2 regions of the Ramlibacter sp. 2FC genome follow, and region 1 is predicted to be linked to the other one. Evidence: predicted binding sites of a transcription regulator. Region 1 holds the regulator's gene; the other holds the start of a gene.
What was found. Region 1 encodes FNR, which switches genes on or off when oxygen is low (the NO sensors DNR and NnrR bind a similar motif). Its sites were predicted from a motif close to TTGATNNNNATCAA; they were not measured.
Positions count from the first base shown of each region.

Region 2: FFS10_RS17535 (hemerythrin domain-containing protein) is a predicted target of FNR. The motif match lies at 3,647-3,660, and genes of this name have one in related genera.

Region 1 is NZ_SCMM01000053.1:207-14,407, reverse strand. It holds gene FFS10_RS18855 (heavy metal translocating P-type ATPase) at 1-2,122, shown strand, start outside; gene ccoS (cbb3-type cytochrome oxidase assembly protein CcoS) at 2,122-2,259, shown strand; gene ccoN (cytochrome-c oxidase, cbb3-type subunit I) at 2,324-3,760, shown strand; gene ccoO (cytochrome-c oxidase, cbb3-type subunit II) at 3,776-4,402, shown strand; gene FFS10_RS18835 (cbb3-type cytochrome oxidase subunit 3) at 4,423-4,560, shown strand; gene ccoP (cytochrome-c oxidase, cbb3-type subunit III) at 4,585-5,502, shown strand; gene ccoG (cytochrome c oxidase accessory protein CcoG) at 6,266-7,708, shown strand; gene FFS10_RS18820 (nitrogen fixation protein FixH) at 7,718-7,963, shown strand; gene FFS10_RS18815 (hypothetical protein) at 7,989-8,282, shown strand; gene fnr (fumarate/nitrate reduction transcriptional regulator Fnr) at 8,319-9,038, opposite strand; gene hemN (oxygen-independent coproporphyrinogen III oxidase) at 9,218-10,621, shown strand; gene FFS10_RS18800 (sulfite exporter TauE/SafE family protein) at 10,631-11,308, shown strand; gene FFS10_RS18795 (FAD-binding and (Fe-S)-binding domain-containing protein) at 11,327-14,201, opposite strand, start outside.
Region 2 is NZ_SCMM01000045.1:14,171-28,371, reverse strand. It holds gene FFS10_RS17550 (long-chain fatty acid--CoA ligase) at 1-1,605, shown strand, start outside; gene FFS10_RS17545 (DUF502 domain-containing protein) at 1,611-2,270, opposite strand; gene FFS10_RS17540 (hypothetical protein) at 2,520-3,008, shown strand; gene FFS10_RS17535 (hemerythrin domain-containing protein) at 3,100-3,591, opposite strand; gene FFS10_RS17530 (2OG-Fe dioxygenase family protein) at 3,733-4,479, shown strand; gene FFS10_RS17525 (universal stress protein) at 4,549-4,986, shown strand; gene FFS10_RS17520 (Bug family tripartite tricarboxylate transporter substrate binding protein) at 5,094-6,056, opposite strand; gene bktB (beta-ketothiolase BktB) at 6,102-7,286, opposite strand; gene FFS10_RS17510 (universal stress protein) at 7,431-7,865, shown strand; gene FFS10_RS17505 (SDR family NAD(P)-dependent oxidoreductase) at 8,077-8,832, opposite strand; gene FFS10_RS17500 (dioxygenase family protein) at 8,866-9,489, opposite strand; gene FFS10_RS17495 (RluA family pseudouridine synthase) at 9,557-10,213, opposite strand; gene FFS10_RS17490 (HugZ family pyridoxamine 5'-phosphate oxidase) at 10,222-10,731, opposite strand; gene FFS10_RS17485 (hypothetical protein) at 10,831-11,415, shown strand; gene FFS10_RS17480 (c-type cytochrome) at 11,412-12,692, opposite strand; gene FFS10_RS17475 (c-type cytochrome) at 12,689-13,441, opposite strand; gene FFS10_RS17470 (aminotransferase-like domain-containing protein) at 13,561-14,201, shown strand, end outside.

The sequences.
Region 1 (14,201 bases):
CACCCTGGAGGACGCGCTGCGCGCGGTGCCCGGCGTGCGCGCGGCCGAGGTCAGTGCCGCGAGCCGGCGCGGAACCATCGTCTGGAGCGAGGCCGAGACCCGGCCCTCGCGCTGGATGCAGGCGGTGCGCGCGGCGGGCTACAGCGCGGTGCCGGCCAACGATGCCCTGGCCGGCGAGCGGCGCCGCGCCGAGTCCCGGCGCGCGCTGTGGCGCTGGGGCGTGGCGGGCCTGTGCATGATGCAGGTCATGATGTACGCCACGCCGGCCTATGTGGCCGAGCCCGGCGAGATCACGCCCGACATGCAGGGCCTGCTGCGCTGGGCCTCCTGGGTGCTGACGCTGCCGGTGCTGCTGTTCTCCTGCGCGCCCTTCTTCGCCAGCGCCTGGCGCGACCTGCGCCAGCGCCGCGTGAGCATGGACCTGCCGGTGGCGCTGGGCATGGGCATCACCTTCGCCGTCAGCTCGCTGGCCACCTTCGAGCCGGCCGGCCCGTTCGGCGCCGAAGTCTATTTCGACTCGCTGACCATGTTCGTGTTCTTCCTGCTGACCGGGCGCTGGCTGGAGCTGCGCCTGCGCGACCGCACGGCCGGCGCGCTGGAGTCGCTGATGAACCGCCTGCCCGACAGCGTGGAGCGGCGCGGCGCGGGCGGCCGCTTCGAGCGCGTGGCAGTGCGCCGCCTGGCGGCCGGCGACGTGGTGCGCGTGCTGCCGGGCGAGGCCTTTCCCGCCGACGGCACGGTGCTCGAGGGCCAGACCCTGGCCGACGAGGCCCTGCTGACCGGCGAGTCGCGGCCGCTGCCGCGCGGCGAGGGCGCGGCCGTGATCGCCGGCAGCCACAACCTGGCGGCCCCCGTGCTGGTGCGCGTGGAGCGCACCGGGGCGCAAACGCGCTTCGCCCAGATCGTGGCCCTGATGGAAAGCGCCTCGGCCAGCAAGCCGCAGCTGGCCCGGCTGGCCGACCGCATCGCCAAGCCCTTCCTGATCGCCGTGCTGCTGGCCGCGGGCGCGGCGGCGGCCTTCTGGTGGCCGCAGGACCCGGGCCGCGCCCTCATGGTGGCGGTGGCCGTGCTGATCGTGACCTGCCCCTGCGCGCTGTCGCTGGCCACGCCGGCGGCCATGCTGGCCGGTGCCGGCCAGCTGGCGCGCCGCGGCGTGCTGCTGCGCCGCCTGCAGGCCCTGGAGGCCCTGGCCTCGGTGGACCAGCTGGTGTTCGACAAAACCGGCACGCTGACGCGCGACGCCCTGGTGCTGGGCGCGGTGCGCACGCGGCCCGGCCTCACGCGCGGCCAGGCCCTGGGCCTGGCGGCGGCGCTGGGTCGCCAGTCGCTGCATCCAGTCTCGCGCGCCCTGGTGGCGGCCGGCGAGTCCGAGGCGGCTGACGAGGCCCGGGCCTGGACCGTCGAGGGCCTGCAGGAGGCGGCGGGCCAGGGCGTGGCCGCCACGCTGCGCCGCACCGGCCAGGCGCCACTGTCCCTGCGCCTGGGTTCGGCTGCTTTCTGCGGCGTGGCGTTGCCGGCCAGCGACGCGCCCCAGGCCTGCCTGAGCGACGACCAAGGCTGGCTGGCCAGCTTCGAGCTGCGCGAGGAACTGCGCCCCGACGCCGCCACCGCCGTGGCCGCCTTGCGCGCCCAGGGCGTGGCCGTGAGCCTGCTGTCGGGCGACGGGGCCGAGGCCGTGGCCCGCGTGGCCCAGGGCAGCGGCATCACCGAGGCGCGCGGCGGCTGCACGCCGCAGGACAAGCTGGACTTCCTGCGAGCGGCCCAGGCCCGTGGGCGCCGCGTCGCCATGGTCGGCGACGGCCTGAACGATGGCCCGGTGCTGGCGGGCGCCCATGTCTCGTTCGCCTTCGGCCAGGCCGTGCCGCTGGCCCAGGCGCAGTCCGACTTCGTGGTGCTGGGCGAGCGCCTGGCCGAGGTGCCGCAGGCCCTGGCCCTGGCGCGCCGCACGCTGCGCGTGGTGCGCCAGAACCTGGCCTGGGCGGCGCTCTACAACGCGGTCTGCGTGCCGCTGGCGGTGGCGGGCTGGCTGCCGGCCTGGCTGGCGGGCCTGGGCATGGCCCTGAGCTCGCTGGCCGTGGTGCTCAACGCCCTGCGCCTGGCGGCGCCCCTGGAGAAGACCTGATGGACATCCTGTTCCTCTTGATTCCGCTGTCGGTCGTCCTGGTGTTCTTCATCCTCGGTGGGCTCTGGTGGGCCATCCACCAGGGGCAGTTCGAGGACGTCGAGGCCGAGGGCCAGCGGATTCTTCGGCACGATTGATTTGCATCAAGGCCGGCGCGGCGAGGTCCGGGGACACTCGGACCGGGTTACTAGAGAGGTAAGCATGAATTTTGTCCCTGCGCGAGCCGGCACCTACAACGACACCGTCGTGCGGCAGTTCGCCGTCATGACCGTGGTCTGGGGCGTGGTCGGCATGCTGGTCGGCGTCATCATCGCCGCCCAGCTGACCTGGCCGGAGCTCAATTTCGGCATTCCCTGGCTCAGCTACGGCCGCCTGCGGCCGCTGCACACCAATGCCGTGATCTTCGCCTTCGGCGGCTGCGGCCTGTTCGCCGCCTCCTACTACGTGGTGCAGCGCACCTGCCACGTGCGCCTGTTCGGCGAGAAGCTGGCGGCCTTCACCTTCTGGGGCTGGCAGCTGGTGATCGTGCTGGCCGCGGTCTCGCTGCCGCTGGGCTACACCAGCGGCAAGGAGTACGCCGAGCTCGAGTGGCCGATCGACCTGCTGATCACCCTGGTCTGGGTGGCCTACGCCGTGGTCTTCTTCGGCACCGTGGGCACGCGCAAGGTCAGGCACATCTACGTGGCCAACTGGTTCTTCGGCGCCTTCATCCTGGCCGTGGCCCTGCTGCACCTGGTCAACAGCGCCGCCATCCCGGTCGGCTTCATGAAGTCCTACTCGGCCTACGCCGGCGTGCAGGACGCCATGGTCCAGTGGTGGTACGGCCACAACGCCGTGGGCTTCTTCCTGACGGCCGGCTTCCTGGGCATGATGTACTACTTCATCCCCAAGCAGGCCGAGCGCCCGGTCTACTCCTACCGCCTGTCCATCGTCCACTTCTGGGCGCTGATCTTCACCTACATGTGGGCCGGCCCGCACCACCTGCATTACACGGCGCTGCCCGACTGGACCCAGTCGATCGGCATGCTGTTCTCGCTGATCCTGCTGGCGCCCAGCTGGGGCGGCATGATCAACGGCATCATGACCCTGTCGGGCGCCTGGCACAAGCTGCGCGACGACCCCATCCTGCGCTTCCTGATCGTCTCGCTGTCCTTCTACGGCATGTCGACCTTCGAAGGCCCGATGATGTCGATCAAGACCGTCAACGCGTTGTCGCACTACACCGACTGGACCGTGGGCCACGTGCACTCGGGCGCCCTGGGCTGGGTCGGCCTGGTGACCATGGGCAGCATGTACTACCTGGTGCCGCGCCTGTTCGGCCGCAAGCAGATGTACAGCGTCAAGGCCATCGAGGTCCACTTCTGGGTCGCGACCATAGGCATCGTGCTCTACATCGCCTCCATGTGGATCGCCGGCGTGATGCAGGGCCTGATGTGGCGCGCGGTCAATACCGACGGCACGCTGACCTACACCTTCGTCGAGTCGGTCAAGGCGACCTTCCCGTTCTACGTGCTGCGCCTGCTCGGCGGCCTGCTGTACCTGGCCGGCATGCTGATCATGCTGTGGAACACCGTCAAGACCGCCACCGCCGGCCGCTCGGTCGCCGTGGCCATCCCGGCCGCTGCGGCCCATGCCTGAGGAGGAGCACGCACCATGGCCAACCAGACAAGCAGCGGCGGTCTGTCGCACGAGAAGATCGAGACCAACAACTTCCTGATGATCGTGCTGATCCTGATCGTGGTCGCCATCGGCGGCCTGGTCGAGATCGTGCCGCTGTTTTTCCAGAAGTCCACCACCGAGCCGATCGCCGGCCTCAAGCCCTACACGGCGCTGCAGGTCGCCGGGCGCGACGTCTACGTGCGCGAGGGCTGCTACAACTGCCACTCGCAGATGATCCGGCCGTTCCGCGCCGAGACCCTGCGCTACGGCCCTTACTCGGTGGCCGGCGAGTTCGTCTACGACCACCCCTTCCAGTGGGGCAGCAAGCGCACCGGCCCCGACCTGGCGCGCGTGGGCGGGCGCTACAGCGACGAATGGCACCGCATCCACCTGAACAACCCGCGCGACGTGGTGCCGGAGTCCAACATGCCATCCTACCCCTGGCTGGAGAAGACCACCGTCGACGCGGCCGCGCTGCCGGTCCACATGAAGGGGCTGCGCAGCCTGGGCGCGCCCTACAGCGACGAGCAGATCGCCAAGGCGGCCGAGGAGGTCCAGGGCAAGAGCGAGCTCGACGCCGTGATCGCCTACCTGCAGGTGCTGGGCATTCACCGCAAGTGAAGCCGCGCGAAGGACAGAACATGGACATCAACACCCTGCGCTCCGCCGTCACCGTGGCGGCCCTGATCGCCTTCCTTGGCATCTGCGTCTGGGCCTGGTCGCGCCGCAACCAGGCGGGCTTCGAGGAGGCGGCCCGGCTGCCTTTCGGCCAGGACTGAGGCCCGAACATCCAAAGGAAAACAATGAGCGACTTCGTCAGCAACTTCTGGTCGGTCTACGTGGCGGGCATCACCCTGGCCGGCATCATCGCCTGCCTGCTGCTGCTGTGGTTCAGCGGCAAGGCCAAGGCCATGACCGCCAACGACAACACCACGGGCCATGTCTGGGACGGCGACCTGCGCGAGATGAACAACCCCCTGCCGCGCTGGTGGGTGTGGCTGTTCATCATCACCGTGGTGTTCTCGCTGGCCTACCTGGCCATGTACCCGGGCTTGGGCAGCTTCGCCGGCAAATACGGCTGGAGCCAGGCCGGCCAGTACCAGGCCGAGGTGGCCAAGGGCAACCAGGAGGTGGCGCCGCTGTACGCGCGCTTCACCGGCATGAAGCCCGAGGACGTGGCGCGCGACGCCCAGGCCATGGCCATAGCCGACCGCCTGTTCATGAACAACTGCGCCCAGTGCCATGGCGCCGACGCGCGCGGCAGCAAGGGCTTCCCCAACCTCGCCGATGGCGACTGGCTGCACGGCGGTGCGCCCGACAAGATCAAGGAAACCCTGGTCCAGGGCCGCGCCGGCAACATGCCGCCCATGGCGGCCGCCGTGGGCACGCCCGAGGACGTGCGCAACGTGGCCCACTACGTGCTGAGCCTGTCCGGCAGCCCGCACGACTCCTTGCGCGCGGCCCTGGGCAAGTCCAAGTTCGGCGCCTGCGCGGCCTGCCACGGCATGGACGGCAAAGGCAACCCCGCGCTGGGCGCGCCCAACCTGAGCGACGACATCTGGCTGCATGGCTGGGGCGAGAACGCCATCGTCGCCATGATCAACCAGGGCAAGCTCAACCAGATGCCGGCCCAGGCCGGCAAGCTGACCGAAGACCAGATCCATGTGCTGACCGCCTATGTCTGGGGCCTGTCGAACAAGAACGCGCGCAGGGCGCCCTGAGGGGGGTGTCCTTGCAGCCGTCCCTTTCGACGTGTTCGCTGCACCGCGCGGCAAAGGCGTGCGCGGGCAGGCCGCAGCGCTTCAATGAGGGCGATCGCCGCTGCGCGGCGACTTCCCTGCGGTGCTCGGTCTGGCGGCCCGTCGCGCAACTCGCTTTGTTCGCTTCGCTCGCGCCGCTCAAACAAGCGCGACGAGTCAGTTCACGAAGCGCGCTGCGCGCGCGGCCGCCAGACCTGCGCTCCTCGGCGCCCTCAAGGCGCGCTGCGACCTGCCCGCACACGCCTTTGCAGAGGCATGGTTGGCGAGCCACTAGTCCAGCGAAACGGGGAAATCGGCTGTGCGTGAGTGCCTGGCAGGGCCGCAATCGAGGCGGCGGGCGCAGCCGGGTTGGACACCCGGCGAGCACGGCAACGACGAGTGCGGCCCTGCCAGGCACTCACCCGCAGGGCCGGGGTCGCAACGACCGCATGGCGGCGTTGCGCACCTTGCCAAGGCGGCCAGCCTTGGCTGCGGCGCGCGCCTTGCCCTGCGCCCGTTGCGACCCCGGCGCACAGCCGATTTCCCCGTTTCGCTGGACTAGCAGCGAGCGCCGCGGTGTCACTTTGCCGCGGCAGGCGGTGTCCGGTGGGGGCGATTTGTGTGGCGGCGAGCATCGCAGTGGAGTCGGCGCAACGCGCCGACCGCCACAGTATGAGCCCCCGCCGGATACCGCCTGCCGCGGCGCGTGGTGTAGCGCTTGCCAAGACCTTGAGAAGGGCAGCCCGTGAAGCCCAACCAGAGGACGACCACTGCGCGGGTCATCCCCATCGTCGCCGCGCCCGCGGCCGACGAGGTGATGGTCTCGCTCTACGAGGCGCAAAAGAAGATCTACCCGCGCAGCGTCTCGGGCCTGTTCGCACGCTGGCGCTGGGGCCTGGTGATCCTGACCCAGCTGGTCTTCTACGGCCTGCCCTGGCTCGAGTGGGGCCAGCGCCAGGCCGTGCTGTTCGATCTGGGCCTGCGGCGTTTCTACATCTTCGGCCTAGTGCTCTACCCGCAGGACTTCATCTACCTGGCGGCTCTGCTGATCATCTCGGCCATGGCGCTGTTCCTGTTCACCGCCGTGGCCGGCCGCCAGTGGTGCGGCTACGCCTGCCCGCAGACGGTCTACACCGAGCTCTTCCTCTGGATCGAGCGGCACCTCGAAGGCGACCGCCAGGCCAGGATGCGGCTCGACGCTGCGCCCCTGTCGGCCTCCAAGCTGGCGCGCAAGGGCGGCAAGCAGGGGGTCTGGGTGCTACTCTCGCTGTGGACCGGCTACAGCTTCGTCGGCTATTTCACGCCGATCCGCGAGCTCGGCCAGTCCTTCCTGCAGCTGGGCACGGGGCCCTGGGAAACCTTCTGGGTCCTGTTCTACGGCTTCGCCACCTACGGCAACGCCGGCTTCCTGCGCGAGCAGGTCTGCAAGTACATGTGCCCCTACGCGCGCTTCCAGAGCGCGATGTTCGACCGCGACACCTTGATCGTGAGCTACGACGAGGCGCGCGGCGAGCCGCGCGGCGCGCGCTCGCGCAAGGCCGACCCGAAGGCGCTGAACCTGGGCGACTGCATAGACTGCACGCTGTGCGTGCAGGTCTGCCCCACCGGCATCGACATCCGCAAGGGGCTGCAGTACGAATGCATCAGCTGCGCCGCCTGCGTCGATGTCTGCGACAGCGTGATGGACAAGATGGTCTACCCGCGCGGGCTGATCCGCTATTCGACGCAGAACGCCGTGGCCGGCGGCTGGACGCGCGCGCAGCTGCTGCGCCGCGTCTTCCGGCCGCGGGTGCTGGTCTATGCCGCCATCCTGGGCGCGGTGAGCCTGGCCCTGCTGGCCAGCCTGTGGCTGCGCACGCCGTTCAAGGTCGACGTGGTGCGCGACCGCGCCGCGCTGGCGCGCATCGTCAGCGGCGGGCGGATCGAGAACGTCTACCGGCTGCAGATCATGAACGCCACCGAGCGCCAGCAGCAGTTCAGCATCGCGGCCCAGGGCCTGCCCGGCCTCGCCGTGGTGAGCGGCGACAGCGCGACCGTGGAGGCCACCCAGTCGCTGTGGCTGCCGGTGCGGCTGCAGCTGCCCTACGGCGCGGCATCCGCCGGGTCGCACCCGATCCAGTTCCAGGTGAAGACTCTGGACGGCGCGGGGCAGGTGAGTGAGAAGTCGGTGTTTCTGGTTCCGAGGTAAGGAGTGCTCATGCAGGACAGACAAGCGCAACCCTGGTGGAAACACGGCCATGTCTGGCTGCTGATCGCCGGACCGGCCATCGTGGTGGTGGCGGGCTTCGTCACCCTGTTCCTGGCGCTGCGCACGCCCGACCCGGTGATCGGCGGCCATGGGCCGGCCCAGCAGGCCGGGCAGGCCGCCCTGGCGCCGGCCCTGCAGGCGCGCAACCATGCCGCCACCGGCGTGCCCGCCCAGCCGGCTGCGGCGCGGCCCTGAGGCCCGGCTCGACAAGGAGGCCTAGATGCTCGCAAGACGCTGGATGTGGATCGCCTGGCCGGCCTTTCTGGTGGCCGGCGTGCTCGAGATGCTGGTGTTCGCCATGGTCGACCCCGAGGACCTGCACTGGTTCGGCCAGCCGCTGGCGTTGTCGCGCCTGGGCGTCTACACGCTGGCTTTCTTCGTGTTCTGGCTCATGACCATGGCCTCGAGCGCGCTGACCACGCTGCTCTCGCTCTCGCCGTTCGAGGTGAACCGCTGCCCGGTGCCGCCGGACGCACGGCCCGAGGACTGTGCCAGGCAGGAAGGCTGCCGCTGAGGTCTGGAGGGCCGGAAGGGGCGGGCGCAGCCCGCCTTACTGGCAGGACTGGTTGTTGACGATGCGCTTGAGCGCCTCGGTGTCGAGGATGCGCACATGGCGCTGCTTGACCTCGACGATGCCGTCCTCGACGAACTTGGAGAAGGTGCGGCTCACGGTCTCGAGCTTGAGGCCCAGGTAGCTGCCGATCTCCTCGCGCGTCATGCGCAGGATCAGCTCGGACTGCGAGAAGCCGCGGGCATGCAGACGCTGAACCAGGTTGAGCAGGAAGGCCGCCAGGCGCTCCTCGGCGCGCATGCTGCCCAGCAGCAGCATCACGCCGTGCTCGCGCACGATCTCGCGGCTCATGATCTTGTGCACGTGGTTCTGCAGTGCCGTGACCTCGCGCGAGAGCTCCTCGATGCGGTCGAAGGGCATCACGCAGACCTCGGCATCCTCGAGCGCCACCGCGTCGCAGGTGTGGTGGTCGTGCACGATGCCATCGAGGCCGATGATCTCGCCGGCCATCTGGAAGCCCGTGACCTGGTCGCGTCCGTCCTCGGTGGCGATGCAGGTCTTGAAGAAGCCGGTGCGGATCGCGTACAGGGACGTGAACTTCTCGCCGTTGGAGAACAGCATGGCCCCGCGCTTGACCTTGCGGCGCGTGGCCACCACCTCGTCGATGCGGTCCAGCTCCTCGGGCTTGAGGCCCATGGGCATGCACAGCTCGCGCAGGTTGCAGTTGGAGCAGGCGACTTTGATGGCTTGAGGGTTCATGCGTTGGATCCGGGGCGGTGACGCGAGGGACGGTTCGCAGGGTACCCCTTTCGGAGCCGTCCGGCGGGCCGACATGCGGAAAACCTTTCTGACATGCCTCAAATTGTCGCTCGCAGCGCATGGCTGGAAGTTGATCCATGTCAAGGAACCGGAAGCGACCTGGCGGCACAGTAAGAACCATGCAAGATACCAATACAACGGGGCATGTCATCACGCCGGAGCTGTTGCGTCGCTACGACGTGCCAGGGCCCCGTTACACCTCCTACCCGACCGCCGACCGCTTCGTCGAGGCCTTCGGCGAGGCCGACTATGTCCAGGCGCTGGTGCAGCGCCGCTCGGGCGCGGCGGCCATGGCGCTGCCGCTGTCGCTCTACGTGCATGTTCCGTTCTGCGAGTCGCTGTGCTACTACTGCGCCTGCAACAAGATCATCACCAAGCACCACGAGCGCGGCGAGGCCTACCTGCGCTACCTGAGCCGCGAGATCGACCTGCACACGGCGCAGCTGGGCGTGGGGCAGAACCTGAGCCAGCTGCACCTGGGCGGTGGTAGCCCGACCTTCCTGAGCGACGCCGAGCTGCGCGAGCTGATGGCCATGCTCAGGCGCAGCTTCAACCTGGCGCCGGGCGGCGAGTACTCGATCGAGATCGACCCGCGTACGGTCGACGAGGCGCGCCTGGCCGTGCTGGCCGAGCTGGGCTTCAACCGCCTGAGCTTCGGCGTGCAGGACTTCGACCCTGCGGTGCAGAAGGCCGTGCACCGCATCCAGCCGGCCGAGCAGGTGTTCGCCCTGGTCGAGGCCGCGCGCCGGCTGGACTTCGAGTCGGTCAACGTGGACCTGATCTACGGCCTGCCCCAGCAGACCCCCGAGTCCTTCGATCGCACCCTGGCCCAGGTGGTGCAATTGCGGCCCGACCGCATCGCCCTCTATGCCTACGCCCACCTGCCCGAGCGCTTCAAGCCGCAGCGGCGCATCCTCGCGGCCGAGTTGCCGCATCCGGCCGCCAAGCTGGCCATGCTGGCGAGCGCGCTCTCGGTGTTCCCCGAGGGCGGCTATGTCTACGTGGGCATGGACCATTTCGCCTTGCCGGGCGACGCCCTGGCCGTGGCCAAGCGCCAGGGCCGGCTGCACCGCAACTTCCAGGGCTACAGCACCCAGCCGGACTGCGACCTGATCGGCCTGGGCGTGTCGGCCATAGGCCGCGTCGGCGCCACCTACAGCCAGAACGCCAAGACCCTGGAGGAGTATTACGACGCGCTGGACCAGGGGCGTCTGCCCGTGGTGCGCGGCCTGGCCCTGTCGCGCGACGACCTGGTGCGCCGGGCCGTGATCATGGCCATCATGTGCCAGGGCCAGCTCCAGTTCGAGTCGATCGAGCTGGCCTACCTGATCGACTTCCGGAGCTATTTCGCGGCCGAGCTGGAGACGCTGCGCGGGCTGCAGGACCAGGGCCTGGTCGAGCTCGGCGAGGCCAGCCTGCAGGTCACGCCCATGGGCTGGTTCTTCGTGCGCGCCGTTGCCATGGTGTTCGACCGCTACCTGCAGGCCGACCGCACGCGCGCGCGTTTTTCCAAGATCATTTAAAACGCCTGCATGCAGACATCCCTGGCGATCACGGCCGGCCTCATGGGCCTGGTGGGCGGGCCCCACTGCATCGCCATGTGCGGCGCAGCCTGCGCCGGCATAGGCAAGGCCGCCGGTGAGCGCGGCGCCTCGGCCATGGGCCTGTTTCAGCTGGGCCGCGTGGCCGGCTATGCCGGCCTGGGCGGGCTGGCGGCGGCTTCGGTGCAGGGCCTGGGCTGGCTGACCACGCAGACGGCCGTGCTCCGACCCGTGTGGAGCCTGCTGCACGTGGCGGCCGTGGCGCTGGGCCTGCTGCTGCTGTGGCAGGCGCGCCAGCCGGTCTGGCTGGACGGCACGGCGCGCCGGCTCTGGGGCCGCGTGCGCGCCCTGCACGCGTCCTGGGGGCGCGGCGCGCCGCTGGCCCTGGGCGCGCTCTGGGCCTTCATGCCCTGCGGCCTGCTGTACTCGGCCCTGCTGGTGGCGGCGCTCAGCGGCAGCGTGCTGGACGGCGCCCTGACCATGGCCTCGTTCGCGCTGGGCAGCAGCGTCTCGCTGATGCTGGGCCCCTGGCTGTGGCTGCGCCTGGGCGGCGGCGGCAGCGGCGCCTGGGGCGTGCGCCTGGCCGGCTTGGCCCTGGCGCTGAGCTCGGGCTGGGCATTGTGGATGGGCTTGGCTCACGACCAGGCGCCCTGGTGCCTGACCCCCTGAGCGCCGGGGTGCGGCACCCTACCCGGCCAGGTGCTGGGCCAGCAGCTGCGCCACGTGCACGGCCTCGCGCTGGGCGCCATCGTGGATCTGGTGCCGGCAGCTCGTGCCGTCGGCCACCACCAGCGCGTCGGGGGCCGCGCGCAGCGCGGGCAGCAGGCTGAGCTCGGCCATCTGCATCGACACCTCGTAGTGGCTGGCCTCGTAGCCGAAGCTGCCGGCCATGCCGCAGCAGCTGCTCTCGATCAGCTCGGGCCTGGCATCGGGGATCAGCCGCAGCACCTCGAGGACGGGGCTCACGGCGCCGAAGGCCTTCTGGTGGCAATGGCCGTGCAGCAGGATGGGCCGCGTCGCCGGCGCCAGGCGTGCGCGCAGGTCCTCGAGCCGGCCCGCCGCGGCCTCGCGCGCCAGGAATTCCTCCAGCAGCAGGGCCTGGCCCGCCACGGTCTGCGCGGCCTCGCCCAGGCCCAGGGCCAGGGCCTCGTCGCGCAGGGTCAGCAGGCAGGAGGGCTCGAGGCCGACGATCGCGATGCCGCGCTCGGCGAAGGGCCGCAGGGCCTCGACCAGCTCGCCTGCCTTGGCGCGCGCCTGGTCCACCATGCCGCCGGCGAGGTAGGTGCGGCCGCAGCACAGGTGGCTGCCGCCGGCCTGGTCCTTGGCTGCCACATGCACGGTGTAGCCGGCGGCCTGCAGCACGCGCAGGGCCGCGCGCGCGTTCTCGTCCTCGAAATGGCCGTTGAAGGTGTCGACGAACAGCACCACGGGACGCTCGGCGGCCAGCAGCTGCTCGCGCGTGGCGCTGGCCGGCGCGGCGTTGAAGAAGGTCCGGCGCTGCCAGGCCGGCAGGCTGCGCCGCGCCGAGATGCCGAGCCAGCGCTCGCCCAGGCGGGCCAGCGCCGGCACGCGGTTGCGCAGGTTCAGCAGCGGCGCGAGCCGGCTGGCCCAGCGCGCGTAATCGGGCAGTTGGGCGACCAGCCGGTCGCGCAGACTGTGGCCATGCTTCTGCCTGTCCTGGTGCAGGTACTCCAGTTTCATCCTGGCCATGTCCACGCCGGTGGGGCAGTCGCGCTTGCAGCCCTTGCAGCCCACGCAGAGGTCCAGCGCCTCGCGCACGGCCTCGCTGGTCAGGCCCTCGGGGCCGAGCTGGCCGCTCAGGGCCAGGCGCAGGGTGTTGGCGCGGCCGCGCGTGAGGTGCTGTTCGTCGCGCGTGACGCGGTAGCTCGGGCACATGGTGCCGGCGTCGAACTTGCGGCAGTGGCCGTTGTTGTTGCACATCTCCACGGCCTTGGCCAAGCCCTGGGCCGGGTCGCCGCCCGTGCCCGGCGCGCTGGTGCGCTCGGTCACCGGGTCGTTCTGCACGTTCCAGGCGCTCCAGTCCAGCGCCGGCTGCAGCGGGATCACGCGGTAGCTGGGCGAAAACCGCATCAGCCGCGTATCGTCCATGGGTGGCGGGTCGACGATGCGCTGCGGGCTCAGCAGCTGGCCGGGGTCGAGCTGGCGCTTGATGCGGGCTAAGGCCTCGGTGATCCGGGGCCCGAACTGCCAGGCGATCCATTCGCCGCGGCACAGGCCGTCGCCATGCTCGCCGCTGTAGGCGCCCTGGTACTTGCGCACCAGGGCCGAGGCCTCCTCGGCGATCGCGCGCATCTTGGCCGCGCCGCCCTGCGGGCCGGCCTGGCGCATGTCCAGGATGGGGCGCACGTGCAGCGTGCCGACCGAGGCATGGGCGTACCAGGTGCCCTTGCTGCCGTGGCGGCGGAACACCTGGGTCAGCGCGTCGGTGTATTCGGCCAGGTGCTCCAGCGGCACGGCGCAGTCCTCGATGAAGCTGACCGGCTTGCCGTCGCCCTTGAGGCTCATCATGATGTTGAGCCCGGCCTTGCGCACCTCCCAGAGGTTCTTCTGCGGCGCGTCCTCGCTCATCTCGACCACGCTGCCCGGCAGGCCCAGCTCGCCCATGAGCTCGACCAGCTGGCGCAGCTTCGGAAATAGCTGCGCCTTGCTGGCGCCGGAGAACTCCACCAGCAGGATGGCGTCGGGCGCGCCCTGGTTGATGCGCGGCGACAGCGCCGTGCGTATGGTCGGCGCGAAGGCGGGGTTCTGCAGCGACAGCTCGATCATGGTGCGGTCCACCAGCTCGACGGCGCTGAGCGTGCCGTCGCCGCCCAGCTTCACGATGTGCTGGGCCGCGTCCATGGCCTGGTAGAAGGTCGGGAAATTCACCACGCCCAGCACCTTGGCGCGCGGCAGCTCGGCCAGGCGCAGGCGCAGCGAGCGGGTCAGCGCCAGCGTGCCCTCGCTGCCGACCAGCAGATGGGCCAGGTTGACCGAGCCGTCGGCCGTGTAGGGCCGCTGGTTCTGGTTGTGGAAGATGTCGAGGTTGTAGCCGGCCACGCGGCGCAGCACCTTGGGCCAATGCGCCTCGATCTCGGGGCGCAGGCCCTCGGCCAGGCCGCGCAGGAAGTCGCCGATCTCCCGGGCGCGGCCCGAGGCCTGGTGGTACGGGCCGAAGTCGAGCAGGGCGCCGTCGGCCGTCCAGGCCTGGGCGCCAAGCACGTTGTGCACCATGTTGCCGTAGGCGATGGAGCGGCTGCCGCAGGAATTGTTGCCGGCCATGCCGCCCAGCGTGGCCTGGGCGCTGGTGGACACGTCGACCGGGAACCACAGGCCATGGGCCTTCAGTGCGGCGTTCAGGTGGTCCAGCACCATGCCGGGCTCGACCTCCACCTGGCGGTTCGCGACGTCGAGGTCCAGGATGCGCCGCACATGCTTGCTGTGGTCTATCACCAGGCCCGCGCCCACGGTCTGGCCGCACTGGCTGGTGCCCCCGCCGCGCGGCACGATGGGCACGCCCAGGTCGCGGCAGATGGCCAGGGCCAGGGCCACGTCCTCGGCG
Region 2 (14,201 bases), on a different contig from region 1:
GTCAGCGCCAGGCGCTACCCGGACAAGGCGGCGCTGGTCTTTTTCGGCCGGGTGTGGACCTATGCCGAGCTGCTGCAGCAGGCCGAGCGGCTGGCCGCGCGCCTGGTGGCGCTGGGCGTGCGCCGGGGCGACCGCGTGCTGCTGAACATGCAGAACTGCCCCCAGCTGGTGATCGCGCATTTCGCCATCCTGCGCGCCGACGCCGTGGTGGTGCCGGTGAACCCGATGAACCGGGCCGAGGAGCTCAAGCATTGCATCAGCGACCCCGACGCCCGGGTCGCCATCACCACCGGCGACCTGGCGGCCGAGCTTGCGCGCGCGAGCGACGCGCTGACGCCCGCCGGGCGCCTGGCGCAGCTGATCGTGACCCAGTTCGGCGACGTCATGGACGGGCAGGCCGCGGGCGAGGACGCGCCGCCCGCGGCCTGGGCCGAATGGCTGGGCCAGCGGCATGCGCTGCCCAGCCTGGACGGTGGGCAGGTGCTGGCCTGGACCGAGGCCCTGGCCGAGGCGCTGCCGCTGCCCGCGGCCAGCGCCGGGCCGGCCGACCTGGCCGTCCTGCCCTATACCAGCGGCACCACCGGACTGCCCAAGGGCTGCATGCACAGCCATGCCACGCTGATGCACAACGCCATCGCGAGCGCGGTCTGGGCCAACGGCACAGCCGAGAACGTGACGCTGGCAGTGGTGCCCATGTTCCACATCACCGGCATGGTGGCGCTGATGCACGCCAGCATCTACCTGGGCGCCACCCTGGTCCTGATGCCGCGCTGGGACCGCGAGCTGGCCGGGCGCCTGATCTCGCGCTGGCGCGTGACCCACTGGACCAACATCCCGACCATGGTGATAGACCTGCTGGCCAGCCCGCATCTCGAACAGTACGAGCTGTCCAGCCTGGTCCACATCGGCGGCGGCGGGGCGGCCATGCCGCAGGCCGTGGCCCAGCGCCTGCTCGAGCAGTTCGGCCTGCGCTACGTCGAGGGCTACGGCCTGACCGAAACCGCCGCGCCCTCGCACATGAACCCGCCCGACGCGCCCAAGCAGCAATGCCTGGGCATCCCGTTTCTGAGCACCGACGCGCGCGTGATCGACCCGGACACGCTGAAGGAGCTGCCGGTGGGCGAATCGGGCGAGATCGTCATCAGCGGCCCCGAGGTCTTCCTGGGTTACTGGAAGCGCCCCGAGGCCACGGACCAGGCCTTCATCGAACTCGAGGGCAAGCGTTTTTTTCGCTCCGGCGACATGGGGCGGGTGGACGAGGACGGCTACTTCTTCATGACCGACCGCCTGAAGCGCATGATCAATGCGAGCGGCTTCAAGGTCTGGCCGGCCGAGGTCGAGGCGCTGATGTTCCGTCATCCGGCGATCCAGGAAGCCTGCGTGATCGCCACCCGCGATACCTACCGCGGCGAATCGGTCAAGGCCGTGGTCGTACTGCGCCCCGGCCACCGCGGCCGGCTCGGTGAGCAGGAACTCATCGCCTGGTGCCGCGAGCACATGGCGGTCTACAAGGCACCGCGCGTGGTGCAGTTCGTCGATGCCCTGCCAAAGAGCGGCAGCGGCAAGGTGATGTGGCGCGCGCTGCAGGAAGCCGAGGACGCCTGAGGATCTCAGCCAGCCGGTTCGGTGCGCCCTATGTACTGCGCCGAGGTCACGCCCATGGACACGTAGATGCTGGTCAGGCCCTCCATGCCCACCTCGGCCGGCTCCACCCATTCGGCCGGCACGTAGATCAGGCCGCCGCCGACCGGCACCGGCGCCGTGGGCACCAGCACGCCGTGGCAGGCCCGCCCGCCGATCTGCACCGGCTCGGGCGTGGACAGCAGGCCCAGCACCACGGTGCCGGCGGCGTCGCGTCCGCCGAAATGCAGCCACACCGGGCTCATCGACTTCAAGCCTTCCTGCTGCGGCTTGGCGAACAGGGCCACCAGCTTGCGCAGCACGTCGTAGACCGTGCGCACCACGGGGATGCGATGCATCAGCGCGTTGACCAGGCGCGCCAGGCCGCGCTGCAGGCCGGTCTCGACCAGCAGGCCGAAGCCGTAGAGGCTGAGCATCAAGAGCAGCATGCCGATCAGATAGCCGGCGACCCGCGATTCGGTCACGCCCAGGCCGATGCGGGTCAGGAACAGGCCGAACAGGCTTTCGGGGCCGAACCAGGCCGACAGGAACTGCAGGGTCCAGACCAGCAGCAGCACGGTGGCCGCCAGCGGCAGCACGGCCAGCAGGCCGGTGATCCAGGTCCGCAAAGGGTGTTGAGGCTTGAACATGGCCCCAAGCTTAGCCGCTCCGCATGAGCGCCGGCCGGCGCCCGGGGCGCGGCTGCGCGATCGCCGGCGTCCATCCATGCCTGCTCAGGCTCGGCCCGGGCTCAAAGCGTGTGACTTTTGCCACGATTCCGCCGGATTTCCTGCGTTCCGATACGTTCTGTTGCAGATTTCACCGGAGCCCGCAACCGATTGCGCCAGCGCTTGTTACAAACTGAGCCTGTCGAAGTCTGACAACGAAAGGAAGTTCCCATGTTCGCCTCACCTCGTCTCGTGGCCGCCGCCCTGCTGGCGCTGGCCGGCATCGGCAGCGCCTCGGCCGCCGACACCTACATCAGCGCCACGGTGGAGGGGGTGCTCGCGCCCGGCGTCTACGGCCGCATCGACCTGGGCAATGCGCCGCCGCCGCCGGTGCTCTATGCCCAGCCCATGATCATTGCGCGGCCGGTGGTCGGCGTGCCCCAGCGGCCGCTCTACCTCTACGTGCCGCCCGGCCATGCCAAGAACTGGGCCAAGCACTGCAGCAAGTACAACGCCTGCGCCCAGCCCGTGTATTTCGTCAACGTCGACAGCCGCGGCAAGTACGTGCGCGGCGGCCGGGGGGGCAATGACCGCGGACCGCGCGAATCGCATGGCTTCGAGCGCGACGACGGCCGCCACCACGGCCAGGACCGCGATGGGGACCATGGCCATGGCAAGGGTCATGGCAAGGGCCACGGAAAGGGCAAGGACAAGGATTGAGCCGGCCGCGCCGGGCGGCTTCAGGGCTCGAGGTACAGCTTGTCCGACCAGGTCGCCAACCACTCGGGCCAAGAACACGCAGGCCGCGCGCTCATGCCGGCTCGGCCGCCTGATCCGAGCAGCTGGCGCCGCCGCAGCCGTGGATCATCTCCTGCGGCAAAGCCAGGGGGTTCAGCATCTCGCCGGTCTCGGGGTCGTAGCCCGCGCGGCGCAGGTGCAGCGCCAGCGCCGCGTCCATCGACTGGGCGTGCTGCGGAAACCAGATCGCGAGCTCCTGCGCCATCTGCCGCACCAGGGCCAGATCGCCGGCCTCGCCGCGTGCCAGGCCCTCGCGCATCACCTGCAGCACCACCTTGTGCTGCACGCTGTGGCAGTTGGACGAGGCGAAGCGGGTCTGCTGCATCCACTGGTCCTCGCGGCCGAAATGCGCGTCGGTGTGCTCGACCAGGCTGCGCCAATGCGCCAGCAGCCCCTCGTCCGGGGCGGCCTCCACCTGCGCCAGCAGGTCGACGAACTCGCGGTGCGTCTCGTCCATCGCCGGCAGCTCCAGCGCCAGTGCGTCGGACCATTCAAGTTGGGGCATTTCCAGTCTCCGTCAGGGTGAGGCCGGAGCTTAGCCAGCCAAGCGTCCCGCGTTCTTGATCCAGGTCAGGCCCTGGCGCAATGGCCGCGCGCGCCGACGCGCTATGCTTGGCACCCCGTCACCCCAAGCTTGCAAACCGCCATGGCCGAACCCCTGCTGCCGCCTCCGCTCACGCCGCCCACACGCCTCGGGGCGCAACTGCGCGAGCAGGGCTTCGCCGTGCTGCCGGCCAGCGACGTGGCCGCCCTGGCCGGCGTGGCCCTGGACGAGCTGCTGGCCCTGGGCGAGGACTGGGCGCTGCTGCCGCCCGACCTGTACCTCAAGGACGGCGGGCGCTACCGGCGCCGCCGCCATGCCTGCTTCGTGGTCGAGGACGACCGCATCACCACCACCCCGCACCGTGCGCACTGGCAGCCGCTGGCCTACAACGCCTTGCACGGCGGCATGCAGCGCTGGTTCGAGCCCATGCTGGCCTCGACCATAGGCCAGCCGGCCTGGCTGCAGCTGATCGGCTGGCTGGCCCAGCTGGCATCGGGCCTGCGCGGCGCGCAGCCCTGGTTCGTCGAGGCCCACCAGTTCCGCATCGACACCACCGACGGCATAGGCCGGCCCACGCCCGAAGGCGCGCACCGCGACGGCGTCGACCTGGTCGCGGTGTTCCTGGTCTCGCGCGAGGGCATCAAGGGCGGCGAGACCCGGGTGTTCGACGCACAGGGGCCGCAGGGGCAGCGCTTCACGCTGACCGAGCCCTGGTCGCTGCTGCTGCTCGACGACGTCCGCGTGATCCACGAGTCCACGCCTATCCAGCCGCTGGGCGCCGAGGTCGGCCACCGCGACACCCTGGTCGTGACCCTGCGCGCCGGGGGCTTCCAGGATGAAGCGGCCTGATCCGGGCCGGTTGACGCTGGCCGGCTCCGGCAGGACACTGCGCTATGTTTGACTGACAGGAGTCCGATCATGTTCAAGCACATCCTGGTTCCCGTGGACGGTTCCCCCACCTCGATGCAGGCGGTGGCCAAGGCCGCCGGCCTGGCCAAGGCCTTCGGCAGCGCTCTGACGGCGATCTACGTGATCGACCCCTATCCCTTCACCGGGGTGGGCACCGACTTCGCCTACGGCCAGGCGCAGTACCTGAACGCAGCCACGGCCGAGGCCAACGATGCCATCAAGGCCGCGCGCGAGCAGCTCGAATCCGACGGGCTGGCGGTGCAGACGCGGGTGGTCGAGTCGCACACCGCCTGGCGCGGCATCCTCGAGACCGCCACGGCCATTGGTGCCGACCTGGTGGTAATGGGCTCGCACGGCCGCCGAGGCCTGGAAAAGCTGGTGCTGGGCAGCGTGGCCCAGCGCGTGCTGGCCCATGCCACGCTGCCGGTGCTGGTGGTGCGCGACTGAGCTCGCGCCGGCCGGCCCCCAAGGCCCATTGAAAACGACAACGGCTCCCTGGGGAGCCGTTGTGCTGTGCGGCTGGCGCGGCGCGGCCGCACAGCGCCGGAAGTCGCTTACTCGATCTGCACGCCCGAGGTCTGGACGATGCCCTTCCACTTGAGGTAGTCGCTCTTGAGCAGGCTGGAGAACTGTTCGGGTGTCATGGCGCGCGGCTCGGCGCCCTGGGCATGGATCGCGGCCTTGACATCGGGCTGGGCCAGCAGCTTGTTGACCTCGGCGTTGACCGTGACGACGATGTCCTTGGGCGTGCCGGCCGGCATGAACAGGCCGTACCAGGTGCTGACGTCGAAGTCCTTGTAGCCCGACTCGGCGACCGTGGGCACCTCGGGCAGCGAGCTGCTGCGGCGCGCCGAGGTCACGGCCAGGGCGCGCAGCTTGCCGGACTTGATCTGCCCCAGCGCCGAGGGCACCGAGGACACCAGCAGGTCGATGTTGCCGGCCAGCGCGTCCATCATCGCCGGGTTCGAGCCCTTGTAGGGCACGTGGCGGATCTTGACCTTGGCGGCCTTCTCGAACAGGTCGCCGGCCAGGTGGATGGTGGTGCCGTTGCCGGGCGAGCCGTAGGTGAGGGTGTCGGGCGCCGCGCGCGCCGCGCTCACCACGTCGGCCAGGGTCTTGAAGCGCGAGTTGGCGTGGGTGGCGATGACCACCGGCGTGTGGGCCACATGGGCCACGGCTACCAGGTCGCGCGTCGGCTCGTAGCTGATGTTCTTGTACAGCCAGGGCGCGACGACCAGGTTGTCCTTCTGGCCCATCACCATCTCGTAGCCGGTCGGCGCCGCCTTGACGGCCTCGGCGATGCCTATGGTGCCGCCCGCGCCGGCGCGGTTGTCGGCCACCACGGTCCATTTGTTCACCTCGGTCAGCTTGCTGGCGACCAGGCGCGAGAGGATGTCGGTGCCGCCGCCGGGCGGGAAGGGCACGATGAGGCGGATCGGCTTGGCGGGATAGGCCTGGGCCTGGGCCGCAAAGGCGGCCAGGGCCAGGGTCAAGAAGGCGAGCAGTTTGCGGATCATGGGGGCTTCAGAAGAAACGGAAGGCCCCCATTCTAGGCAGCGCCCTCAGACCCGCTCGAAGATCGCCGCGATGCCCTGGCCGCCGCCTATGCACATGGTCACCAGCGCATAGCGGCCCTGGATGCGATTGAGCTCGTGCAGGGCCTTCACCGTGATCAACGCACCGGTGGCGCCTATCGGGTGGCCCAGCGAGATGCCCGAGCCGTTGGGGTTGACCTTGGCCGGGTCCAGCCCCAAGTCCTTGGTCACCGCGCAGGCCTGGGCCGCGAAGGCCTCGTTGGCCTCCACCACGTCCAGGTCGTTCACCGTCAGGCCCGCCTTCTTGAGCGCCAGCTGCGTCGCCGGCACCGGGCCTATGCCCATGTACTTGGGGTCCACGCCCGCATGCGCGTAGGCCACCAGGCGCGCCATGGGCGCCAGGCCGCGCGCCTTGGCCGTGCCGGCTTCCATCAGCACCACGGCCGCCGCCGCGTCGTTGATGCCCGAGGCGTTGCCCGCCGTCACCGTGCCGTTCTCCTTGAGGAACACCGGCTTGAGCTTGGCCATGTCCTCCAGCGTCGCGTCGGTGCGGAAATGCTCGTCGGTCGCGTAGGCCACCTCGCCCTTGCGGCTCTTGAGCATCACCGGCACGATCTGCTCCTTGAAGTAGCCGGCTTCCGTGGCCTTCTGGGCGCGGTTGTGGCTCTGCACGGCCAGCCGGTCCTGGTCCTCGCGGGTGATGCCCCACTTGGCCGCGATGTTCTCGGCCGTCACGCCCATGTGGATGTTGTGGAAGGGGTCGTGCAGGGCACCCACCATCATGTCCACCATCTTGGTGTCGCCCATGCGCGCGCCAAAGCGCGTGGACAGGCTGGCGTAGGGGGCGCGGCTCATGCATTCGGCGCCGGCGCCGATCGCGACCTCGCAGTCGCCCAGCAGGATGGCCTGGCTGGCCGAGACAATGGCCTGCAGGCCAGAGCCGCACAGGCGGTTGACGTTGAAGGCCGGCGTGCCTTGGTCGCAGCCGCCCTCGATGGCGGCCACGCGCGAGAGGTACATGTCGCGCGGCTCGGTGTTGACCACATGGCCGAAGGCCACATGGCCCACGTCCTGGCCGGCCACGCCGGCGCGCGCCAGCGATTCCTTGACCACCAGGGCGCCGAGCTGGGTGGGGGGCTGGTCCTTGAGGCTGCCGCCAAAGGTTCCGATGGCGGTGCGCACGGCGCTGACGACGACGACTTCACGGGTCATGGGATGTCTCCTGAAAACAGATAGGAAAAGCGGTGGGCCGGCGCGCCGCAGGCGCTGCACGGGCGATTTGACACGGTTCAGTATGGCACGACAGAATTGCCCGGGGGCTGACCTGCTGTCAACCCGGTTACAGGAGCTGTCGCCATGTACAAGCATCTTCTCTTGCCGACCGACGGGTCCGAGACCTCGCTGAGCGCGGTGCGCCAGGGGGTGGCGCTGGCGCAGTCCCTGGGCGCCGAGGTCACCGTCATGACCGTGATCGAGCGTTTCCCCAGCGGCATCACGGACAGCGCCCATGTGCCCGAGGAAACCGTGCGCCAGGACTCGGCGCGCGAGGCCGCGCTGGTCCGGCTGGAGGCTGCGGAGAAGCTGGCCCAGCAGGCCGGCGTGCGCTGCCACCGCATCCTGTCCAGCGAGCACCCCATTCATCAGGGCATCCTGGAGGCCGCCCACACGGCCGGGGCCGACCTGATCGTCATGGGCACGCATGGCATGGGCGCGGTCGAGCGCTTGCTGATCGGCAGCCAGACCCAGCGCGTGCTCGCCCACACCAAGCTACCGGTGCTGGCCCTGCATTGAGCCGGCTGCGCGGGCCGTCGGTGGGCGTACTCAGGTCGGCGCCGGGCCGCCCCAAGCCGACCTGGGCCCCCTCGGGGCCGGGTCGAAGCGTGATGCCTCGGAACGTGCATAGCGCAGGCCCGGCATGGGCTCGCTACGCTGCACAGCTGCGCGCACGGACGCTGCGCGAGCCCAGCGCAGCACGCGAAGCGGTAAGCGTGGGGGCATGTCTTCAGTCGCGCACGTCGGCCACCGGTTCGGCGCCGAAATCCGGGCGCGCCAGGTAGGCCAGCACGCGTGCGGCGGCTTCGGAGGGGCTGCTGAGCTGGCCGGCCGCCTTGAGTCCGGTGAAGCGGTCCCGGTCCGGGAAGGCGGCGGGGTCGGCGCCGCGCAGCTGCACCTGCATGTCGGTGTCGATCACGCCGGGCGCCAGGGAGCATACGCGCGCGCCATGGGGCTTGAGCGCCTCCTCCAGCGCCAGGCAGCGCGTGAAATGGTCCAGGCCAGCCTTGGCCGCGCAGTAGCCGGCCTGCGAGGCCATGGGGCGGCGGCCCAGGCCCGAAGAGACGTTGAGCAGCTTGCGCGTGCCGGCCCAGTGTTCGGTGGCGTGCAGGAAGGCGGCGGCCAGCAGCATGGGCGCTTCCAGGCCCACGCGCAGGGCGCCCGCCAGCGCCCCCGGGTCGGCCTCGCTGAGCGGGGCGATGCGCGCAATGACGCCGGCGTTGTTGATCAGCGTGGCGGTGGCGAAGCGCTGCGCTGGCTGCTCGGCCAGCCATTGCGACAGGCTCTCGGCGGCTGCGGCGCCCTCGGCCAGGTCCTGCGACCACTGGATCAGCGGAGCGCCGCGCCGCTGCGCCTCCTGCGCCAGCTCCTCGCTGAGCTGGCGCGACAGGCACAGCAGGGTGCGCTCGGGCTGCAACAGCTGCCGCGCCATGGCGAGCCCCAGGCCGCGCGAGGCGCCGGTGAGTATGGTGAGATGGGCGTTCATGGGCCCATCGTAGCGCGGCCCCGGCCGCGTCGTTCAGGCCGCGACCACAATGGGGAACAAGGCCCTGAGCCCATCCGCGCCGGGTGTGAACGGCACGGTGAGCGCGGCGCGCCCCGCCTCGTCGAGCCGGCGCCACAGCAGGTCGCGCGCGTTGCCGGCTTCGCCCGCGACGTAGACCTGGGTGGTCAGCAGCTCGCGCGGGCCCAGCCTGACCTTGAGGTGGATGTGAGGCGTGCGCCCGCTGTAGGGCGCGGGCCGCAGGGTGCGAAAGCGGTAGCGGCCCTGGTCATCCACCGTGACGCGGCCAAAGCCCTGGAAGGCCGGGTCGGCGCGGCCGCCGTCCCCGGGATGGTGGTAATGGCCGGCCTGGTCGCATTGCCAGATCTCGACCTGGGCGCCGCGCACCGGCCGGCCCTCGGGGTCGCTCACCTGGCCTTCGAGCCAGGCCGGCTGGCCGAGGCGGTAGTTCCGCACGCCGTTGCGCAGCAGGTCGTAATCGCTGTCCTCGGGCATTGCCACGGGGTAGAACGGTCCCTCGGTCTGCGCGGGGGTGAGCGGCCGTCCGCCCTGCGCCTGCGCTGCTGGCCAGACCCAGGGGGCGGCGAGCAAGGCGGCCGAGACCTGGCGACGGCGGATCGGGTGGCGGGTAGAGGGCATGGCGCGATCTCCAAAAGCTCCAAGGGTCAGAGGCGCCGGCGGCGGGCCAAGTTCCGTCGCCTGGGGCTCAGAACGGGGCCGGGCTGCTGAAATCGCAGGCCTGTCCCGTTGCCGGGTGGGGCAGGCGCAGCGCGCAGGCGTGCAGCAGCAGGCGGTCGGCACGCGCCCGCACTTCCGGTGGCGCGTAGAGCGCGTCGCCCAGGATGGGGTGGCCCATGCACTGCAGGTGCACGCGCAGCTGGTGCGAGCGGCCGGTGACCGGCTCCAGCGCCACGCGGGTGGTGCCACCGGCCCGGTCCTGGGCCAGGACGCGCCAGCGCGTGAGGCTGGGCTTGCCGCGCCCAGGGTCGACGATGCTGCGCGGCCGGTTGGGCCAGTCGAGGATCAGCGGCAGGGCTATCTCGCCCCAGCCGTCCGCGCTCTCGGGCGCGGCCAGCAGGCCCTGGACCACTGCCTCGTAGCGCTTGTGCACGGCGCGCGCGGCGAAGGCCATGCTCAGGCTGCGCTGGGCCTCGGCGCCGCGCGCCATCGCCAGCAGGCCCGAGGTCGCCATGTCCAGCCGGTGCACCACCAGGGCGTCGGGCCACAGCGCTTGGGCGCGGGCGCTCAGGCAGTCCTGCTTGTCGGCGCCGCGCCCCGGCACGGCCAGCAGGCCGGCGGGCTTGTCCAGCACCAGCAGCTGCTCGTCGGCATGGACCAGCGGGACCTCGGTCGGCAGCGGCACGCTGTTCCTCAGGCCTCGAGCAGGCCGGCCAGCCGCTCGGCGTCCAGGCTGCGCGCCGCGCCGAAGCCGGCCACCTGGCGTGCGCCGCTCAGCGCCACCAGCACGAAGCTGAAGTCGCCGAGCTGGGTCATGGGCTCGGCCTCGGGAAAGCGTGCCAGGTAGGCCGTGCGCGCCGCTTCCCAGTCGGCGCTGCCGGGTTCGGGCAGCCGGGCCAGGCCCTCGAGCGTGACGCGGGGCAGGGCGTGCACCGGCTCGCCCTCGGCCTCGGGCGCCGCGACCAGCAGCGAAACCCGCGGCTGGGCGAGCAGGTTGCGGGTATGGCCGGCCAGGCTGCTGACATGCAGCACCAGGCTGCCTGCCCCGGGCAGCAGGGCGTAGGGCACCATGGAGACGCTGGGCCGGTCGGGCGCCGCGGCCTGCAGGGTGCTCAGGGCGGCGGTGCGGCGGCTGGCGAGCAGCGCGCGCAAGGCCTGGTCCAGGCGGGATTCGGCGGACGGTTCGGGAGCTTGGGCGGGCATGGCGCCATTCTGGCACCGCCCTGTCGGCCCCGGCGCCGGCCGGGGGCTGGATGCCGCGCCCGATTTGTGTCAAGCTGGCCCCATGACGAGGGGGACCGCATGAAAAAGACCGCTGTGGACCTGCGCTGGCTGCTGGTGGGGGCGGGCTTGGCGCTGGCCGGCTGCACGCCGCTGCTGCCCAAGGCCAGCAGCGTGGCCGCATCGACTTTCGACAGCTACGAGTCGGCACGCGAGGCGCTGGAGAAGGTCGTCCCTTACAGGACCACCTTCGACGAGCTCAAGGCCCTGGGCTTCGACCCGCAGGCCAGCGCCAACGTCACGGTGATCCCCTATCCCGAGGTGGTCACGCGGCTGGCGCCGCACCCGGGTGTGCCGCTGGAGCAACTGGAGCCCGGCGTGCGCGACTGCATCCTGGCGCAGACCCTGTGCCGCGCCTACGTGTTCCGCTATGGCCAGCAGCGCCGGGTGCGCGAGGGCGGCTTCTGGTCGGACTTCTTCAACTTCGACCGCCAGGTCTCGATCACCGGCTGGCGCTTCGAGGGCCTGGTGGTGGTGCGCAACGGCGTGGTGCTGCTGCGCAGCATAGGCGGCGAGCCGCGCACCGACCGCGTCGACCGCCAGCACAACCCCCTGGGGCCGTTGCAGCCGGCCGGCGAGGCGGCGGGGCCCTGGCTGCTGCGCTAGCGGCCGGTCCTGGCCCGCACGCGGTTGACCTCGAACTCGCTGACTTCCCCCGCCTGGTTGCCCCAGTTGGTGCGCAGATGGGTCAGCACGGCCGCCACGTCGCGGTCGTCCAGTTGCAGCACGAAGGGCGGCATGCCGTAGGGGCGGGGGTTGCCCGCGGTCGCGGGCGGGAAGCCGCCGTACAGCACCATCTGGACCAGGTTGGTGGCATGCGGCAGGTTCACCGCGCGGTTGCCGGCCAGGGCCGGATAGGCGCCGGCCACGCCCTGGCCGCGCTCGCCGTGGCATTGCACGCAATGCCGCTCGTAGAGCTTGGCGCCGCGCGCCGCGACCTGGGCGTCGGGGGCGGCGCGCGGCGCCGGGTTCCCGGCCGGGGCGGCCGGCGGCAGGGCCTTGAGGTACTGGGCCATGGCGCCCAGGTCGGCCTCGTTCAGGTACTGGGTGCTGTGCAGTACCACCTCGGACATGGGGCCGCTGACGCTGCGGCGCGGCGTGTGGCCGGTCTTGAGCAGGCGCACGATGTCGGCCAGCGGCCAGTCGGCCACGCCGGCCTCGCTCGCCGAGTTCAGTGCCGGCGCGTACCAGCTCTGCACCGGGATCAGCCCCCCCGACAGGTCCAGCGGGTCGCCGCTGGCGCCCAGCACGTTGCGCGCGCTGTGGCAGGCCGAGCAATGGCCGAGGCCACCGACCAGGTAGGCGCCGCGGTTCCATTCCGGCGACTGGGCCGGGTCAGGCCGGTAGGTCGCGGGGCGGAAGTAGAGCGCGCGCCAGACCGCCAGGGCGGCCTGGGTGCTGAAGGGCCAGCTCAGCCGGTGCGCCGGCGCGGCCTGGCGCACCGGGGGCAGGCTTTGCAGGTAGGCGAACAGGGCGTCGGCGTCTTCGCGCGCGACCTGGGTGGTGCTGGTGTAGGGGAAGGCCGGGTAGAGCAGGCGGCCGTCCATGGAGCGGCCATGGTGCAGGGCGCGCCAGAAATGCGCCGCCGTCCAGCGGCCCAGGCCGGTCTCGGGGTCGGGCGTAAGGTTGCCCGCGTAGACCGTGCCGAAGGGCGTCTCTATGCCGCGTCCACCGGCGTAGGGCGCGCCGCCGCGCGCCGTGTGGCAGGCCATGCAATTGCCCGCCCGCGCCAGGTAGGCGCCGCGCGCCACCAGCTCGGGCGTGGACTTCGCGGGGGCGGCGGCGAGGTCGACGCCGTCCTGGTAGTTGTGCTGCCAGACCCAGGCTGCCGCGGCCAGCGCCAGGACCAGCAGGCCCAGCAGAAACAGGCGTGCCCTTTTCATCGCGGCCCCACCTGCAGCTGGGCGCTGCCGCAAGCCAGGTTGGGCGCGCCGGCGGGCACCGGCGGCGGCGCGGGCGCGGGATGGGTGTCGGCCGGCAGGGCCTGCGTGGCCAGCCAGCTGGTCACGGCAACCACGTCCTCGGGCCGCATGCGCTCGACGATCTGGGCCATGCAGTCCGGGGCATGGGCGCGGCGCTGGCCGGTGCGCCAGGCGCCGAGCTGGGCGTTCAGGTAGTCCTGCGGCAGGCCCAGCAGCCCGGGCACGCCGGGCGCCACGCCGGTCAGGGCCTGGCCGTGGCACTGGACACAGGCCGGCAGGCCGCGCGCCGCGTCGCCCTGGCGCACCAGCGCCTGGCCGCGCTGCAGCAGCTCGGGCGACACGCGCGGCGGGCGGGCCGAGGGCGGCGGGTAGGGCAGCTCGAGGGCGGCGAAGTACTGGGCCATCTCGGCCATGTAGGCGTCGGACAGCGGGTCGAGCAGGCGGATCATCAGGCTGTAGTGACGCCGGCCCTCGCGGAAGTTGAGCAGCTGGTTGTAGAGGTAGCCGGCCGGCTTGCCCGCCAGGCGCGGGTAATAGCCGTCCGGGCCGGCGCGGCCCTGGGCGCCATGGCAGGCGGTGCAGGCCAGGGTGCGCTGGGCCATGGAGTCTTCGAAGCTCGGCGCCGACAGGGCCGGGCCGCAGAGGCTGGCGGCAGCCGCCAGGGCCAGGACGGCCAGCCGGCGCAGCGGGGGGCGTAGGGGATGTCTCACGATGTCCGCATGATGCCCCAGCCGGGGCCGGGATGAAAGCATCAGCTGCGCACCGGAAAACCATATCAGATGCACAATTCGTGCAGTTAATGAGATCAGATGGCGATGCCACCCAAAGCATGAAGCGCTACGAGACCTTGGCCGAGCTGCTGGCCACCGACATCCGCGCGGGTCGCCTGGCGCCCGGTGCGCGCCTGCCCTCGGTGCGCCAGCTCCAGACCCAGCATGGCCTCAGCGCCTCCACCGTGTTCCAGGCCTACTACCGCCTCGAGGAGAAAGGCCTGGTGCGGGCGCGCGAGCGCTCGGGCTATTACGTGGCGGGACCGGCCACGCCCGGCCTGGCCGAGCCCGGCCGCGGCGCCGCGCCGCGCGCGCCGGCCAGGGTCGACGTCAGCTCCCTGGTGTTCCATGTGCTGGGTGCGGCCCAGGACACGCAGATCGTGCCGCTGGGCTCGGCCTTCGCCTCGGCCGAGCTGTTTCCGCTGCAGCGCCTGGGCCAGTCGCTGTCGCGCGGCGCCAGGCGCATGCAGCCGCGCGACACCCTGGTCGACCTGCCGCAGGGCCAGCCTGCGCTGCGCCAGCAGATCGCGCAGCGCTACCTGGGCCTGGGCATGGCGCCGCCGCCCGAGGGCGTGATCGTGACCAACGGCGCGCTCGAGGCGCTCAACCTCTGCCTGAGCGCGGTGGCGCGGCCAGGCGACCTGGTGGCCGTCGAGTCGCCGGGCTTCTACGCCGCGCTGCAGGCCCTGGAGCGGCTGGG